Regions from separate parts of the Arthrobacter sp. MDT2-3 genome, predicted to be linked through region 3. Evidence: riboswitches for the same ligand, from Rfam matches in the RefSeq annotation. Region 3 holds a riboswitch; each other region holds the start of a gene.
The links. A riboswitch is a leader RNA that binds a small molecule or an ion and turns the genes downstream of it on or off. The one in region 3 is predicted to bind S-adenosylmethionine.

Region 1: it holds a riboswitch for S-adenosylmethionine, as region 3 does, so the genes downstream of both, AC5RUQ_RS14685 (DUF1737 domain-containing protein) here and AC5RUQ_RS06640 (aminotransferase class V-fold PLP-dependent enzyme) in region 3, are expected to answer to the same signal.
Region 2: it holds a riboswitch for S-adenosylmethionine, as region 3 does, so the genes downstream of both, AC5RUQ_RS10860 (bifunctional o-acetylhomoserine/o-acetylserine sulfhydrylase) here and AC5RUQ_RS06640 (aminotransferase class V-fold PLP-dependent enzyme) in region 3, are expected to answer to the same signal.

Annotation. Positions count from the first base shown of each region.
Region 1 covers NZ_JBNHFS010000004.1:414,369-420,246, reverse strand. Annotated here, with positions in the region: gene AC5RUQ_RS14710 (glutamate--cysteine ligase 2) at 1-473, shown strand, start outside; gene AC5RUQ_RS14705 (HNH endonuclease signature motif containing protein) at 470-2,098, opposite strand; gene AC5RUQ_RS14700 (DUF1905 domain-containing protein) at 2,302-2,604, shown strand; gene AC5RUQ_RS14695 (O-succinylhomoserine sulfhydrylase) at 2,664-3,872, opposite strand; gene AC5RUQ_RS14690 (rhodanese-like domain-containing protein) at 3,873-4,283, opposite strand; gene AC5RUQ_RS14685 (DUF1737 domain-containing protein) at 4,280-4,558, opposite strand; SAM riboswitch class IV at 4,572-4,686, opposite strand; gene opgC (OpgC domain-containing protein) at 4,849-5,878, shown strand, end outside.
Region 2 covers NZ_JBNHFS010000003.1:165,707-171,584, forward strand. Annotated here, with positions in the region: gene metX (homoserine O-acetyltransferase MetX) at 1-199, opposite strand, end outside; SAM riboswitch class IV at 212-327, opposite strand; gene AC5RUQ_RS10860 (bifunctional o-acetylhomoserine/o-acetylserine sulfhydrylase) at 423-1,748, opposite strand; SAM riboswitch class IV at 1,792-1,907, opposite strand; gene AC5RUQ_RS10865 (S8 family serine peptidase) at 2,156-3,982, shown strand; gene AC5RUQ_RS10870 (VOC family protein) at 4,087-4,725, shown strand; gene AC5RUQ_RS10875 (HNH endonuclease signature motif containing protein) at 4,897-5,878, shown strand, end outside.
Region 3 covers NZ_JBNHFS010000002.1:215,379-221,256, forward strand. Annotated here, with positions in the region: gene rsgA (ribosome small subunit-dependent GTPase A) at 1-792, shown strand, start outside; gene hisN (histidinol-phosphatase) at 841-1,653, shown strand; SAM riboswitch class IV at 1,810-1,923, shown strand; gene AC5RUQ_RS06640 (aminotransferase class V-fold PLP-dependent enzyme) at 1,960-3,393, shown strand; gene AC5RUQ_RS06645 (class I SAM-dependent methyltransferase) at 3,504-4,262, shown strand; gene AC5RUQ_RS06650 (metal-dependent transcriptional regulator) at 4,294-5,007, shown strand; gene AC5RUQ_RS06655 (fluoride efflux transporter FluC) at 5,008-5,439, shown strand; gene AC5RUQ_RS06660 (fluoride efflux transporter FluC) at 5,439-5,858, shown strand.

The sequences.
Region 1 (5,878 bases), on a different contig from region 3:
TCCGGGCCGAGGATGCTGCACTTCTTGCCGTTCTTGTCAGGGCTCTGGTGGAGACTGCGAGCCGTGAGTGGCACGAGGGGGTTGAGCCCGCCCCGGTACCCACCGTACTTTTGCGGATGGCTTCCTGGCAGGCCAGCAGCGGCGGACTCAGCGGGGAACTCCTGGATTTCGGTACTTTCCGGCCCGCGCAGGCTGCCGATGTGGTGCGTTCCCTGGTGGACTACCTTGCACCGGTATTGCAGGAGCAGGGTGAACTCGCCCTGGCCCGTCAAGGCGTGGAGGACATCATTGCTCGCGGGACGGGGGCAGCTGAACAGCGCTGCATCCGCGACAGGGCTTTGGCCGCGTCAGCCCCGGAGGACCTGGGCTTTGGTGCAGTGGTCAAGCATGCGGTGGATGTAACGATGCGCGGCTCCGTCAATCTTTCTGCTGGGGACGGGTCCCCGGAGCTGCTGCGCGTCCGCCAGTCTTAGCGGGCAGAGGTAGCCGTATCCAACCAGAGGTGCCAGTCCGGAAACGGGTCCTGGGGCAGTTCGTCTTCAGAAGGGCCGGGGTCCTCGGGCACATCAAAATCTGGCAGTTCAGGATCTTCCGGCGGGTCCGGGTCTTCCTGGCGGTCCAGGTTTTCGGGCAGGGCAAAGTACCCAGGCACGTATAGGTCCGAGGGCTCCGAGTCGGCCTGAACGGAGGCATCCCAAAGTTCCTCAATCCATTTCGGCCAGTGGGGTGGTTCCCAGTTCTGGTGTTCGCTTTTGTAGTGCCGGCCGGTGGGTGAGGTCCAGCCGGGTGGTTCGGTTGTGGTGGCTGGTGTTGGTTTCCAGCCGCTGGTGTGGCGGAGTTTGTGGTGTTTGGGGCAGGGCTGGCCCAGGTTCGATATTCCGGTGGTGCCGCCTTGGTGCCAGGCGAGGAGGTGGTCTGCTTCGTTGTCCAGGGAGTTGTTGCTGCAGCCCGGGAACGGGCATTTACCGTCCCGCAGCCGCAGCCAGTTCCGCATCGCCTTGGTCAGCCGGTAGCTGGTCCGGCCGATCTCCAACGGTGCCCCGTCCCGGGGGTCCACCAGCACCCGGTAAAAGGAGTCCGCTCCGTTGGCGACGAGGTTCCGTGCCATCGAGGCGGGGATCGGGCCGTGCCCGTCCAGCGTCGCCGGCTCGTCAGTCAGGCCCAGCAGGGAGAACACGGGAACGGTGACCAGCACCTGCGCCCGGGGTGCGGGGATCTCGGTGGTGGTGCCGCCCAGAAGCCAGCCTGCAGCGACATCGGCCCGGAGCTGGGTGAGGGTGCGGGTTTCGTCCGGTCCCTGCATCCCCCGGGAAACGGTGGTGAGCCGGTCCCAAATGGCGGACGCCTGGTCCGCGGGCAGACACGCGGCGACCCAACCCATCCCGTCACCATCAAGCCAGTACTCGACCCGCCGGTCCGCCACACTCCGAGCGTGCCGCTGCTCCAGGCTCTCCGGGTGGTGGCGTTCCCGCCAGGCCCGGGCCTTGGCTTTGAACCGGTACGCCGGCATCTCCCCGACCGTGGCGGCTGCTCCCGGTTTCGGCGTGTCCGGGTCCAGGAAGTGCGCCTCCAACGCAGCCGCGCCTTCACGGTCTAGGCTCGCGGTCTGGTCCACCATGGTCCGGGCGTGCGCCCAGGAAATCGTCCCGGCCTGCAAAGCAGCCAGGGTCCGGGGCAGGGAAGTGGTGAGGGCATGGGAGTCGGCGATCAGGGCACCGGCGGCCCGGTCACCGATTGCCAGCACACACCCCACCTCCGCGGCCAGGCTCCGCTCCTGCGCCGTCGCCCCATACGGCGAGGCGGCTGGAGCGTTCAGCGCTTTCGTGGCCACAGCGAAGACCGCGACCGCCTGTGCCTTCAGGGCTGCCAGTTTCGCTTCTGACCGTGCCACCGCGGCCAGGACATCCAAAGCCCCGTCAACAATCCGCTGCAACGGATCATCATCAAAACCCGCCGCAGCGTACGGGCCGACCGCGGCGTCAAGTTCACCAGCGCCACCGGAAGCAGCGACATCACCGCCAGCCAGCGCCGCAGCAAGCGCAGCGACTGCAGCCACAACAGCTTCCTCCGCCTGTGCCACTGCCGCGTTCGTTTCCATACCCCCATCATGGCGAGGGGGTCTGACAAAACAGGGCCTAAAAGTCCTCCTGCTGGAAAAGAAACTAAAAAAACTTTTCAGCCTGCAGTTCAATCCCCCGGCACGCCTGATGCTCGCTTCAGCGGCGCGAACAGCAGGGCAACAAGACAGGAAAAATCAGCAACGGTGGTGCCCCGGCAAGGGGGGCATGCCATACTCGGCGCGTGACGGCGTCGTACTCCTTCAAAGCTGAGCTGTGGCTTTACCCGGGCGAAGCAGGGTGGCATTTTTTGACGCTCCCGGCAAAAGTCGCGGATGACATCCACGAACAAAGCGCCGGCGCCAGCAAGGCATTCGGATCCGTCAGGGTGACCGCGGAGATTGCCGGGCACTCCTGGCAGACCTCGCTGTTTGCGGACCAGAAAGCCGGTTCCTACCTCTTGCCCGTGAAGAAGGCCATCAGGGACAAAGCCCGGATTAGGGAAGGCGACGAAGTGGCCGTCCAGCTCTCCTTCGAAGAGGTCTGATAGAGCCCCGCCCACATAACCGCGCCGGTGCCGGAGCCCGGCCCCACAGTCAGGTACCTCTAGATCTGCTTGAGCGCCTGTTCCAGGTCGCCAATTAGATCGTCCACGTCCTCCAGGCCCACCGAAAGCCGCACCACGCCGTCGCTCAAGCCAATGGCTGCCCGCCCCTCCGGACCCATCGCACGGTGGGTAGTAGTGGCCGGGTGCGTGATGAGGGACTTGGCATCCCCGAGGTTGTTGGAGATGTCGATGATGCGCAAACCGTCCAGCAGCGCAAAGGCGGCCTCCTTGCCCGAGCGGCCGCCCGTCGTCGCAAGCTCCAGGGTGAGAACCGTGCCGCCGGCGCTCATCTGCTTTGCCGCCAGTTCGTACTGCGGGTGAGACTTCAGGAGCGGGTACTTCACCCAGCTCACGGCGGGCTGCTGCTCCAGCCACTCGGCCAGCCGCAGGGCGGACGCGGATGAATGGTTGACGCGCAGGGCCATGGTCTCAAGGCCCTTGGTGAGCACCCAAGCGTTGAAGGCGGACAAGGACGGGCCGGTGTGGCGCATCAGCTGCTTCACCGGCCCCTCGATAAATTCCTTGGTGCCCAGGACGGCGCCACCCAGGACTCGTCCCTGGCCATCGATGTGCTTCGTGCCGGAGTAGACGATGACGTCGGCACCTAGCTGCCCGCAGCGCTGCAGCAGGGGAGTCGCAAAGACATTGTCGACGACGACGGTGGCGCCTGCCGCGTGCGCGAGGTCGCTGACCGCGGCGATGTCGACGATTTCCTGCATGGGATTGGAAGGCGACTCAAAGAAGACGGCAGTGGTGGGCTGGGACAGGGCGTCGCGCCACTGTTCCAGGTCAGGACCGTCCACGAACACCGTCTCCACACCCCACCGCGGCAGGATCTCGTTCAGGATCACAAAGCAGGAGCCAAACAGCGAGCGGGCGGCCACAACGCGGTCGCCGGCGGCCAGCAACGCACCCAGGGCGGTAAAGACGGCAGACATGCCGGACGCCGTCGCGAAGCACGCCTCGGTTCCCTCAAGGAGGCGGAGGCGTTCCTGGAAAGTGGCCACCGAGGGGTTGCCGTAGCGGGAGTACACAAAGCGCTCATCCTCGCCCGTGAAGGCGCGCTCGGCAGCGGCGGCGGATTCGTACACGAACCCGGAGTTCAGGAATACAGCCTCGCTGGTTTCCTGGAAGTTGGTGCGGTCCAGTCCGCCGCGCACGGCCTGGGTGTCGGGGCTCCAGCCGGCAGCGTCTTCGTTGAAGGTCACTTAGTTCTTTCCAAGGTTGGTGGGCAGTCCCCGGTTCTTCCAGCCGTTGACAGTGCGTTCGCCGTAACGGTCCGGCTCGCCTTCAAAGCCTTCCAGCACGTTGTAGGAGGTGAAACCGGCCTGGGTGGCGGCAATGGCGGCCGCGATGGAACGCTGCCCGGAGCGGCACAGGAATACCAGTTCGGTAGACGGATCCTCAGGCGCCTGCTGGGCCAGGGAGCTAATGAAATCAGGGTTGGGAATGCCGCCCGGGAACGTCCACTGGATGAACAGCGGATCGTTGTCGGTGGCCTTGGTGTCAGGGATGCCGATGTGGGCCCATTCGCCCTCAGTGCGGACATCCACCAGGATGGCTCCCTGCTCCAGCTTTTCCCACGCCTCCTGGGGCGTCAGGTCTCCGGCGTAGCTCATGCGTGGCCCTCACCGTCGAACTCGAGGTCTTCGCCTGCGGATTCGAGGTTATCCACTGCGGTGGCGACGGCGGCATCAGCCGAAGCGATGGCCGCCGGCAGGACCAGGGCCTGGGCAACGATGACGCTGCTGCCGTTGAACGTTGCCGCCGGGCTGCCGTGCAGCACGTAGCCCTCGGCCAAGGCGGTGGAAATCCGTTCACAGAAAGACCTGTCATCCGGACCGGTGACAAGCCGGTACGACAGTCTCTCTTCAGGGGCAGGTGCGTCGGACACGACGGATCTCCTTCTCTCACGCTTGCAACTCGAATCGGTCGATATGCCGAGTATTCACCTGAGGCACCCCGCCGCGAAAGGAGGGTTGCCGACCGGCCAGTCAGGGCTTGGCGCCGGTACTCATTACTCCCCAGAAACGTAACACTTGGCGCGCAGGGGCGCACCGCCGCCGTCGTCATGTTCCGTAACTGAACGGGGCGCGGTGCAGCAGGCGGCGATTTCCGCCACACCGGAGGAACCGACGGCGGCGGCATCACCGCAGGTGGGCCCCCTTTTCCGGCCTTTGGCGGATGCGCCGCCAGATAAAGTTTCATACGGGGCAGCCCCCATCATCAGAACCAGCACCGGGGGTCCACATCAGCACGCTAACTGCCGCGCCACAGCACCCTGCCGGCCCTTACCGGGTACGCCGGCTGCGCGTAGTTGGGGCGCTCCTTGCCACACTGCTGGTTGCCCTCGTGGCAGTGGTGTTGCCTGCAGGGTCAGCCCAGGCCGCGCGGAGTTTTCCTGAAGAGGGAAAGCCGCTGCTGGGCGCCGTCCTTGAATGGGGTGAGGACTCCGCCGCCGGTTTCGCCGACCGGCTGGGTGCTTCGCCGGCTATTTTTGGCCACGACATAGCGTTTCCCTACCGCTCATCAGAGCAAAACGACATCGAGGGATTCCTGGAACAGTCCTCCCGGCAGGGTGCCCACGCGATGCTCACAGTGAAGCCCACGATGCCGCTGGACCAGATCGACGCCGCGGCTGCGAGGCCCTTCGCCGAAAGGGTGCTGGAGCTTGCGTCCAGTTTCAAAGGACAGCTGCTGGTCCGGTTCGCCCCGGACATGAACGCAAGCTGGGTTGAGTGGGGCCAGCAGCCGGCTGCCTACCGGGGGGCATTCAAGGCTGTGACAGCGGCGTTCCGGGAGGTCGACGGCGGTGGGGGCGTTGTGATGGTCTGGGAACCGTACCTGGGCACGGATTATCCGTTCGACCGGAACCGGAACGCGCCCGCACAGGGAAGTGATGGGTTCGCGCTGCTTGATACCAACGGCGACGGCGCCTGGAACGGCTCGGACGCAGCTTACGGACCCTACTATCCCGGGGACGATGCGGTGGATTGGGTTGGCCTGACCGCCTTCCACGACGACACCGCCGGTGGTGCTGCCGTCAACACAGTTCCCCGCGCCGGCCAACTGCGGGAAATGCTCACGGCCTCCGGCGGTGAAAACTTCTACGCCAGCTATGCAGAGGGAAGGGACAAGCCGTTCCTCCTGCACACCTCCGCGTTCTACAGCCCGGCCTCCGGCGGCGCATCCGAAGCGGCCATCAAGGCCGCTT
Region 2 (5,878 bases), on a different contig from region 3:
GGGTTACGTGGGTGCTGCCGGTCAGAGCGTGTTCAATGAGGACGGCGTTGCTGCCGTCCTCATTGAGTGTGCCCCAGGTTTCGTAGGCCAGGGTGACGTCCGGCAGGTATCCGCCGGCTTCCAGCTTCAGTCCCCCGATGGAGGCATAGCGGACAATCCCGTGTTCGGGGACGGTAGTACGGGTGACGGTAACCGTCATGGCAAGACCTCTTCTACGCGCTTGCCCGCCGTCGAATGACCGGCAGGCCAGGTCTTCACCCGGGGCACCCCACCGCGGAAGGAGGGTTGCCGGCCAGCAAGCCGGGGCTGTCACTGGCACTCATGACCTGGTTCGAGTGTACGAAACAGGCCCTGCCTGCCGCCAAGAGTGTGACTGGTTGTGACTTCCCCGGCCCGCCGCCGCGCTGGTGCCCTGGGTACGGCTAGGCGCCAGTGGCCTCCTTGGCCGCCCGGAAGCCGGCCTCGAGGTCCGCCAGGATGTCATCGATGTGCTCGATCCCCACTGACAGCCGCACCAGGCCGGGATTCACGCCGGCAACCACCTGCTGCTCCGGCGAGAGCTGGCTGTGGGTGGTCGACGCCGGATGGATCACCAGGGAACGGACGTCACCGATGTTTGCCACATGGGAGTGCAGCTCCAAGGCGTCCACAAAGCGCTTGCCCGCCTCGGCGCCGCCAGCGAGGTTGAACGACACGATCGCGCCGGTACCCTTGGGTCCGTACTTGCGTCCGCGCTCGTACCAGGGGCTGGACGGCAGCCCGGCGTAGGCGACGGATTCGACGTCGTCACGCGTTTCCAGCCATTGGGCAACGTCCAAGGCATTGGCGACGTGACGTTCCACCCTCAGGCTCAGCGTCTCCAGTCCCTGGGCGATAAGGAAGGCGTTGAAGGGCGACACTGCCGAGCCAAGGTCGCGCAGCAGCTGCACCCGGGCTTTCAAAATGTATGACAGGTTGGCACCCAGGGCACCGTCAGCGCCGAGGTCGCGGGCATACACCAACCCGTTGTAGGTGGGGTCCGGGGTGTTGAAGCCGGGGAATTTCGCAGGGTCCTTGCCGAAGTCGAAATTTCCGGAGTCCACGATGACGCCGGCGATGGCGGAACCATGGCCGCCCAGGTATTTGGTGGCCGAGTGCACCACAACGTCAGCACCCCATTCCAGCGGCCGGATCAGGTACGGGGTGGAGAGGGTGTTGTCCACAATCAGGGGCACGCCGGCCTCGTGCGCAACTTGGGACACGCCTTCGATGTCCAGGACGTCCTGCCGCGGGTTGGAGACAACCTCGCCGAAGAACAGCTTGGTGTTGGGCTGCACTGCAGCGCGCCACTGGTCCAGGTTGTCCGGGTCCGCCACAAACGTGACGGAGATGCCAAACTTCTTCAGGGTGTGGGCGAAGAGGTTGTAGGTGCCGCCGTAAAGGCTCGGACTGGCCACGATGTGGTCCCCCGACTCGGCAATATTCAGCACCGCAAAAGTTTCAGCGGCCTGGCCGGAACTGAGCAGCAGGGCTCCCAGGCCGCCTTCGAGGCTGGCGATCCGCTGTTCCACTGCTTCCTGCGTGGGATTGCCGATCCTGGTATAGATGGGCGCCAGCTCGGCAAGCGCGAAACGGTTCGCGGCGCTTTCAGCGCTGGGGAAAACAAAGGACGTGGTTTGGTAAATGGGGAGGGCACGGGCACCCGTCGCAGCGTCCGGCTCCTGTCCTGCGTGGATCTGGCGGGTTTCGAAAGACCATCCGTTAGACATTCAAGGCTCCTTTGACATGGGCCCGGCATGCTCGAAGCACCGCGGGCCGCGCTTGCCATCCGGCCATTGCCGGACAGCCAGGTCCTCACCCGGGGCACCCCACCGCGGATGGAGGGTTGCCGGCCAGCGAGCCGGGGCTTGGCGCTGGCGCTCATAACCTGGGCCCAGTCTAGGAACTCCACGTGCCCGTCGCCACGAGTGTGACCGGTTGTGACTTCCCGCCCTGTTGCTGGACGACACTTTTTGACGGGGTGGAGCCAGGAGGCGCACATGTTGATTTCCCAAGGTTCCGCAGAAGATGCGCAGGATTGAGCGAAGGTTGACCCTTTGCCGCCAATCCCCCGTTAGATTTGAGCCGGGAACACGTCACCTCGCCTTTCTTCTTCCACCCAAAGGACCACATTCAGTTGCCCCAATTCTCTCGCCTGGCACGTCGCACCGTCCTGCTCTCCGCCGTCGCCCTCTGCTCAGGCGCGGTGGCAGCCGGTCCCTGGCTGGCGTCCGCAGCGCACGCCGCTCCTTCCGCTGCTGCGGGTGAAAGCGGCCGCTACCTTGTCCAATTCGCTCCGGGCAAGGACGTCGCGGCGGAGGTGACGGCCCTCCGCGCCCAGGGAATTGGCGTCAACAGAACTTTTACCAAGGCAGTGAAGGGCGCTGCTATCGAAGCCAGCCCGGGGCAGGCTGCCGCCCTGCTCCGCTCGGGCCGGGCCGCAACGGTGGAGCCGGACCACGCTGTCACAGTATCCGAGGTGCAGCGCAACGCGCCGTGGGGCCTCGACCGGATCGATCAACAGGCACTGCCGCTCTCCGGCTCCTACACACCTGCCGCCTCCGGACAGGGTGTCAACGTATACGTTGTGGACACCGGGATCCTCGCTTCTCATGCTGATTTCGGCGGCCGGGTCAGCGCTGGATGGACAGCAAAGGCTGACGGCCTGGGATCAAGCGACTGCAACGGCCACGGCACGCACGTGGCAGGAGTCATCGGCGGCGCCGTCCATGGCGTGGCCAAATCCGCCACCCTTATTCCGGTGCGGGCACTCGAATGTGATGGCTCCGGCGTCTACTCGGACATCATCGCAGGGCTCGACTGGGTTGCCGGTCAGCACCGACCTGGCACCCCGGCCGTAGTCAACCTGAGTATCGGCGGACCCACCAGCAGCGTGCTCGATGCAGCAGTCCAGGCCATCATCACCAACGGCCTTCCGGCCGTTGTTTCAGCCGGGAACAACGCCGTTGACGCTTGCACGGCTTCTCCAGCCCGTACGCCCTCCGCCGTCACAGTAGCGGCAAGCGATTCCTTCGACAGGCAGGCCTCCTTCTCAAATTTCGGCAAATGCGTGGACCTCTACGCGCCCGGTGTAGGCATCCGCTCCGCCTGGCACACTTCCACGACGGCCACGGCGTCACTCGGTGGAACGTCCATGGCTACTCCGCACGTGGCTGGTGCTGCCGCCCTCCTCTTATCCGGCAATCCTCTTTTAACACCCACGCAAGTGACCGATCGGCTCGTCTCGTCCGCGATCGGAGGAATCATTGCAGGAACTGGAAGTGGAACGCCGAACCGTCTGCTGCACACCGCATCAGCTTCAGCCAACAACTTTTCGGTGGGGGGCGCGATCGGGGCCAAATACAACTCAATGGGTGGACCGGCGTCGCAGCTGGGCGCGGCCACCAGTCAGGAACAATCGGTCCAAGGCGGGGCGCAGCAACAGTTCCAACATGGGATTATTTTCTGGTCGCCGGCAGGTGGGGCACACCCGCTATGGGGTGCCATTGTGCAGAAGTGGTACAACGGCCATGACGCGGGCTACCCCATCCGGGACGAGGAGCCTCTGGGCGGCGGAGCAATAGCCCAGCACTTCACGAATGGAACGATGTACTACACACCGCAAATTGGCCTCCACTACATCGGCGCCGGAATCCGGGAGGCCTGGTGGAATAAGGGCGGCCAGACCGGAGTCGCCGGTTACCCTGTGTCCGATGAGAACCGCTGGCTTGAGGGCGGTGCGGTCCAGACTTTCCAGGGTGGAACCTTTTACTTCACACCTCAATATGGAACCAGGCTGTTGCAGGGAGCCATCCGCTGGGAATATGAGCGGAGGGGAGGCTACTCCTTCATTGGACGCCCGGTCACCGACGAGTACTCCTTGAATACGTCCACTCGCGCCCAGCGCTTCGAAAACGGCACCATCTACTGGTCTAACGGGAGCATACGGACCGAAAGGTTCTGAGTGTCGGCTTGTTGTGGGTGCGAATTTGAGCACGGCTGACATCACAAAGCCCAGTAAGGCTTACCTTAGCTGAGAGCCCGATCACAAAGTGCCAAGATGTTGCCATGCGCATGGATCACGTCTCTTACGCCTGTGAACACGATGGCCTGGCTGCCACCACCGAACGTATTTCCTCTGCCCTCGGCGTTGAGGCAGTGAAAGGCGGAGTACACCCGCGGTTCGGAACCCGGAATATGATCATCCCGCTCGCGGGACACAAGTACCTCGAAGTCGTCGAGGTCCTGGACCACCCCGCTTCCGACAAGGCTCCTTTCGGGCAGGCAGTGCGTGCACGGTCTGCGGCCGGGGGCGGTTGGATGGGCTGGTGCGTGGAGGTTGACGACCTCGTCCCCTTTGAAGAACGGCTCGGTCGCTCCGCGGTCAACGGAAACCGCAAGTTTCCTGACGGCCGCGAACTGGTCTGGAAGCAGATCGGTATCCTCGGCTTAATTGCCGACCCGCAGGTTCCGTACATGCTCAAGTGGGAGGGCGACCCGTCGCTGCACCCGTCCAACGCCTATGAGAGCAACGTTAAGATGAGCTGCCTGACCATTGCAGGCTCGGCAGCAAGGGTTACCGAGTGGCTGGGCGAGCCGGTGGAGAAACCGCTCGAAGATGTTGCCGTGGAGTGGGTGGCACCGCACGGGACCCCCGGGATCCTTTCGGTGACGTTCGAGACCTCCAGTGGAGCTGTCACCATCTAATCCTGCTTCATAGTCCCGGGCAGGACTGCCCGGGCCTCGGCTTGGGGCTAAGCGCCCTTCGAAGCTTCGGCCGCCATCAGCTTGTGACAACGGCGTCACCTGCCGATGGCGGCCGAATCCATTTCCATCAGCGCTCTCCGGAATGTCGTACCCGCTTGTCATGATTGGTCTATGGGGAAAGCGGCGGTGGCGAAGGCGTTTGAGCACATCAATGCCGCTCTTGCTGTGCTCAATGCCGAAGCGGAGGGGATGGGTTTCGAGCCATTCTCGGAGGCTGACCCGTTGGTTGGTCTTGCCGATGGTTGCCTGGACATCCTCGCCGGGGCGCGGGTGGCGGAGGCTGGGTTCGCGGGTTTGAAGGCGCGGGCCGCCGCGAATTATGCAGACACCGCGCAGGCCATCGCGCCGCGGGACGCACCGGAACAGGCGCTGGAAATGGCTGTGGCCGCGGAAATCGGCGCCCTCCTGGTCCTTGGTCCCCGAGCAGCCGGTGCGTTCCTGGCCGCTTCCTACGCCCTGACCAAGGAGTTGCCGCTGACATTGTCGGCACTGCAGTCGGGGACGATCTCCTGGCAGCACGCACTGGTTATGGTGGATGAAACGGCCGGCCTTGACCCGGCCGGGGCTGCCGCCTTGGAGGACCACTTCCTGGACCCGGACACACCGGGACCGGCCGCCGCGGCAATGATCGGGGAAATGCCGGCGTACCGGTTCAAAACCAAGGCCCGGACCTGGCGGGAACGCCACCACGCCGAGTCCATCGAAAAACGCCACGCCAAGGGCATCGCGGACCGGCGGGTGGAATACCGGCCTGATCAGGACGGAATGGCCTGGCTCTCCGCCTACCTGCCCGCAGACCAGGCGCTGGCGGGCTGGAACAAGCTCACCGCCGACGCAAGGGGACTACAGGGCCCGGAAGAAACCCGGACCCTCACCCAGCTGCGCACGGACCTCTACGGCAACCTGCTCCTCGGCGGAACAACCAACGGCGGTCCCGACACGGAGGCAGGAACAAATGCCGGCCCGTCATCGTCGATTTGCGCGCAGGTGCTGGTCACCGTGCCCGTGTTCTCACTGCTGGGCCTCACCGACGAACCCGCGATGCTCGACGGGTACGGACCCATCCCGCCGTCGATGGCGCGGCAGCTGGCCG
Region 3 (5,878 bases):
CGCAGCGCGGACGACACCGATCCCGTGGAACGCGCAGTCGTGGCCAACGCGGACCAGCTCGTAGTTGTCGTGGCGGCCGCCAACCCCGAGCCCCGCACCGGCTTCATCGACCGCGCCCTGGTGGCGGCGTACGACGCCGGGATTGAGCCGATCCTGTTGGTCACCAAGGCGGATGTCAAGGATCCAGCGGAGCTGTTGTCCAATTACACCCACCTCGACTTCCCCGTGATCATTAGCCGGACGGCCGATTCCACCGCATCTGGGATCGATGCCCGCTCGGACGACGGACTGTCCGCACGCCTGGACAGTGGGGCTGTCGCGGAACTCCGCGGCTATCTGGATGGAAAAGTGACAGTCATGCTGGGGCATTCGGGCGTTGGCAAGTCGACCATGGTGAACGCGCTGACCGGTGCGGAGCGTGCCACCGGCGGGGTTAATGCGGTGACGGGTCGGGGCCGCCACACGTCCTCGTCGGCGCTGGCCCTGAGGCTGGCGGACGCACCCGCCGGCAGCTGGATCATCGACACCCCGGGCATCCGTTCCTTCGGCCTGGCGCACGTGGACCCGGACCGGATCCTGCGCTCCTTCCCGGACCTCTCCCCCGGCATCGAGGACTGCGAACGCGGCTGCAAACACACCGCCACGGCAGTGAACTGCGGGCTGGACGCCTGGGTGGGCGGCGGGCATGCCGGCGCCACCGGAGAAGCCCGGCTGGCATCCCTGCGGCGCCTCCTGGGCACCGACCCGCGGCTGGAGGCGCAGGAGGCGAAGGAACTGGGCAGCGTCAACTGACGGTGCCGATCTCCCAGCAGAACCGCGCGCAGACGGTAGTTTGGTACCATGATCCAACCCGCTTCAAGCTATAACGATGACCTGCGCCTGGCGCACGTCCTGGCAGACTCCGTGGATGACCAGACCATGAGCCGCTTCAAGGCCCAGGACCTCCAGGTGGAGACCAAGCCTGACCTGACGCCGGTCACCGACGCGGACAAGGCGGCAGAAGAAGCCATCCGCGGCCAGTTGTCCCGCTCCCGTCCGCGTGATGCAGTGCTCGGTGAAGAGTTCGGCAGCACCGGCCACGGGTCCCGCCGCTGGATCATCGACCCCATTGACGGCACCAAGAACTTCGTCCGCGGCGTCCCCGTCTGGGCCACCCTGATCGCCCTGGTGGATGAAGGCGAGCCCGTTGTTGGAGTGGTGAGTGCTCCCGCCCTGGGCAAGCGCTGGTGGGCGGCCAAGGGCATGGGCGCCTACATGGGACGGTCGCTGGCTGCTGCCACCCGGCTCCGCGTCTCGAATGTCGCCAACCTTTCGGACGCTTCGTTGTCCTACTCCAGCCTGGGCGGGTGGAAGGAACGTGGCAATCTGGACAACTTCCTGGGCCTCACCGAGGACGTGTGGCGGACCCGGGCCTTCGGCGATTTCTGGTCCTACTGCCTGGTGGCCGAGGGCGCGGTGGACATCGCTTGCGAACCCGAACTCAACCTTTACGACATGGCGGCACTCGTGCCGATTGTGGTCGAAGCGGGTGGCCGGTTTACCTCGCTGGAAGGGGAGGACGGGCCGTTTGGCGGCAACGCGCTGGCCACGAACTCCATCCTGCACTCCGAGGTACTCCGCAGGTTGAACCCTGACCTGGACGATCTCCTCTAGGCACCTTCACCGAACAATCAGCGGCGGGCGGCTCCTAAAGGAGGCGCCCGCCGTCGTTTCTTCGGCCAAAGCAGCACTTTTCGGCAGGCGTAACAAAGCGCTTAACATTTGAGCCGGCTTCAAACCTTCCTGCCCCATGTCCTACGCTCTTAACCAGGTCACGAGTGCCAGCGCGAAACCCCGGTTTGCTGGCCGGCAACCCTCCAACCGCGGTGGGGTGCCCCGGGTGACGACCAGGCCGGTCCGGAACGGATGCGGCAAGCGCGGATTCCCGGAGCAGGGGGTCCTTTTCGAAGTGAGGTCTCTGTGACAACTGCCACCGTCTCCCCCAACGCCGCCGCCCAGCCCATCCAGGCTGAAGCCGCTGCCCTCTTTGATGCCCGCCGCGCTGTCGCCGGCCGCCCCCTTGCTGCCGTCACAGGTGCGGAAATCCAGGCGCCCCTCATCTCCGGCGGGCACGTCCGCTATGCAAACCTCGACTATGGTGCCTCGGCTCCCGCCCTCTCCGTAGTCTCGGCCTACCTCAACGAGATCCTGCCCTTCTACGCGAGCGTCCACCGTGGCGCCGGCTACGCGTCCCAGATCAGCACGTCCGTTTACGAGAACGCACGCAGCATTGTTCGGGACTTCGTGGGCGGCCGCCCTGACGACTCGGTGATTTTCACCCGCAACACCACCGATTCCCTCAACCTGCTGGCCGGTTGCCTGCCCGCGACGAACGGACGTCCGGACGGCGACGTCCTGTACCTGGACATCGAACACCACGCGAACCTGCTGCCGTGGCAGGGTGTCCCCCACCGGAGCATCGTTGCCGCTGACACCATCGCCGGGACCATCGAGTCCGTCCGCGCTGAACTGGAGCAGGGCGGGGTGAGCCTGCTCGCCGTCACCGGCGCCTCCAACGTCACCGGTGAAATTCTTCCCATTCGGGCCCTCGCCGCGCTCGCCCACGAATACGGCGCACGGATTGTGGTTGACGCGGCCCAGCTTGCGCCGCACCGCCGCGTGAACATCGCCGCGGACGGCGTCGACTACCTCGCCTTCTCCGGCCACAAGCTCTACGCACCGTTCGGTACCGGTGTGCTGGTGGGCCGCGCCGACTGGCTGGACGCCGGAACGCCCCACCTCGCAGGCGGCGGCGCCGTCAAGGAAGCCAGGCTCGACGGCGTCAGCTGGGCCACCGGCCCTGCCCGCCATGAGGGCGGCTCGCCCAACGTCCTTGGCGCAGCAACGCTGGCCCGCGCCACACAGGTGATCGCCGGCCTGGACCAGGAACAGTGGCACGCCCACGAATCGGCCATCCGCTCCTTCCTGGTGGAAGGCCTGCAGAAAATTGACGGCGTGACCGTGCACCAGATCTTCAAGGACACCAACCCGGATACGGACACCATCGGCGTGGTCAACTTCTCCGTGGAAGGCTACGACGCCGGTCTCGTGGCCGCCTACCTGTCCGCGGAACATGGCGTAGGCCTGCGGGACGGCCGCTTTTGCGCGCACCCGCTGCTGAAGCGGCTCGGGCTTCCTTCCGGTTCCCTCCGGGCCAGCTTCGGCGTCGGCTCACGCCTTGAGGATGCAGAACGGCTCCTTGCCGGCATCGACTCGCTGCGCCGAAACGGCCTGGGGTGGGACTACGTCGTCGACGCGGGGCGCTGGGTTCCCGCCAACGACGCGCGCACGTATCCGCACTGGGCACCGAACACTCCGGGGACCGCCGGGGCCGCCCCCTGCATCGACGACTGAACACTGTTGCCGTCCGCTGCTGGCACTGACTCTGCTTACTGATCTTGCCTCAACGTCGGGTGCGGTAAATTCGAAGGATACCCAAGGGCATCGGACGAAGGAGGCCACGCGTGGTACGGGGTGGCCCCAGGCTTGATCACGGACGGCGGCGGGAGCTCGGCCAGAGCTTCCAGGACGGCGGCCGGCATTACCAGCAGGTCCGTCCGGGCTACCCGGAAGAATCAGCCCGCTGGCTGGTGCCCCCGGGCGCCCGCGAGGCGCTCGATGCCGGTGCCGGCACCGGCAAGTTCACCGAACTGCTGCTGGACATGGGCCTGGCCGTCACGGCCGTGGACCCCTCTGCCGACATGCTCGAGCAGTTACGGGCGCACTATCCCGCTGCCACGGCAATCCAGGCCACCGCGGAGGCAACGGGCCTGCCCGACGCAGCTTTCGACGTCGTAAGCGTTGCCCAGGCATGGCACTGGTGCGACGCCCTGGGCGCAAGTACCGAACTGGCACGCATCCTCCGCCCGCACGGGACGCTGGGCCTGATCTGGAACCAGTTGGACACCTCTGTCCCCTGGGTCCACCGGCTCTCCCGGATCATGCACGCAGGGGATGTGTACAAGCCGGACTTCCGGCCGCTCGTGGGACCAGAGTTCCGGGGGCTTGAGGGCCACGTCACCCACTGGCAGGACCGCGTCAGCACCACGGACCTGGTGGAGCTCACAAAGTCCAGAAGCTACTATCTGCGCGCCGGCGAAAGCACCCGCGCCAAGGTGTTGGCCAACCTGGACTGGTACCTCCACGACCACCTGGGCCACAGCCTGGAAGAGGAGCTCGAACTGCCGTACCTGACGCTTACCTGGCGGGCCTTCAAGGCATGACGGAGAACAGGCAACGGGTAGGCTTGGAGCTGTGAAGACCAGCGCGCCCTCCTCCTCCATTGAGGATTACGTCAAGGTCATCTACTCCTTCACGGAATGGCAGGACAAGGCCATCACGTCCTCCCAGCTTGCGCAGCGCCTTGGCGTCGCCAACTCCTCGGTCTCGGAAATGGTCCGCAAGCTGAAGGACCAAGGCCTCGTTGACCATAAGCCCTACAGCGCCATCACGCTGACGGACGCCGGCGTCCGGCTGGCCCTTTCCATGGTGCGGCGCCACCGCCTGATCGAGACTTACCTTGTCCAGCAGCTGGGCTACAGCTGGGACGAGGTCCATGACGAAGCCGAGCTGCTGGAGCACGCCGTCTCGGACACCTTCATTGAGCGGGTTGCGGCCAAACTCGGGAACCCGCAGCGGGATCCGCACGGTGACCCCATTCCCACTGCCGACGGGAAAGTGCTGATGCCGCGCGCCCACCTGATGGGTGCGCTGGACCAGGGGCACACCGGCAGGATCACCCGGATCAGCGATGAGAACCCGGATTTGCTCCGTTATCTTTCCGCCGAGGAGATAGACCTCGACGCCGAGGTGGAGGTTGTGGGCCGCAAGCCGTTCGGCGGCGCCCTGGTGGTGCGGATCAGGAACTCGGGCAGGACCAGGGACTACGACCTGGCCGACGAAATCACGTCCGCCCTGTGGGTGCACAGCGACCGTCCCCACCCGGGCTGCCTGCTGGGAGACAGCTGAATGAACCCTGCCGGCATGCCGGCGGGCCGCGCCTGGATCGCTGTCGCCGCCGGAGGCCTCGTCGGCACTGAACTGCGGTATGGACTTGGGCTGGCTTTTCCCGATCTTCCCGGTGCGGTCCCTTGGGCCACGCTGGTGATCAACGTTGGCGGCAGCTTCGTCCTGGCAGCGTTGACCACGGTCTGGACAGCCCGTCCGCAGACGGCCTTCTGGATGCGGGCCGGGCTGGGTCCGGGTTTGCTGGGGTCCTTCACCACCTTCTCCGCCCTGGTGTTTTCTGTGGACCAGTTGGCCCGCGCCGGCGAACACATGGCGTGGGCAGCCTACCTGGCGTTGTCAGTGCTGCTGGGGCTGGCGGCGGCGGGTCTGGGTTGGCGGTTCGGCAAGGTGGTGGCCGTGCGCCATGACGCCGGCCCGGGCCGCAGGGCGTGATGGCTGCTGCCCTGGTGGGCCTGTTCGGCGTCGCCGGAGCGCTTCTTCGTTTCGGTGTGGACAGCTGGTTCGCGCATCACGCGTCCATCCGTACGGCCCGCTCCCCCGGGAATTCCGCGCACGTCCCGTGGCACAAGGCGCGGCTGCACTGGCCCTGGGCCACCTTGCTGGTGAACGTGGCGGGGTGCTTCATCATTGGCGTCTCCCACGCCATGACCATAAAGCTGGAGCTCGCCCCGGAATGGCAGACCGCACTGGCAACAGGGCTGGCCGGGGGGCTCACCACCTTCAGTTCATGGACAACGGCAACAGTGCGGTTGTTGACCGAGGCTCGCTTCGGCTCCGCCATGTTGAACGTGGCGGCGAACCTTGTGCTCGGCTTTGCGGCTGCTGCGGCCGGGATTGCCCTCGCTTCCTAGCGCTGCTGCAGGCGATTTGG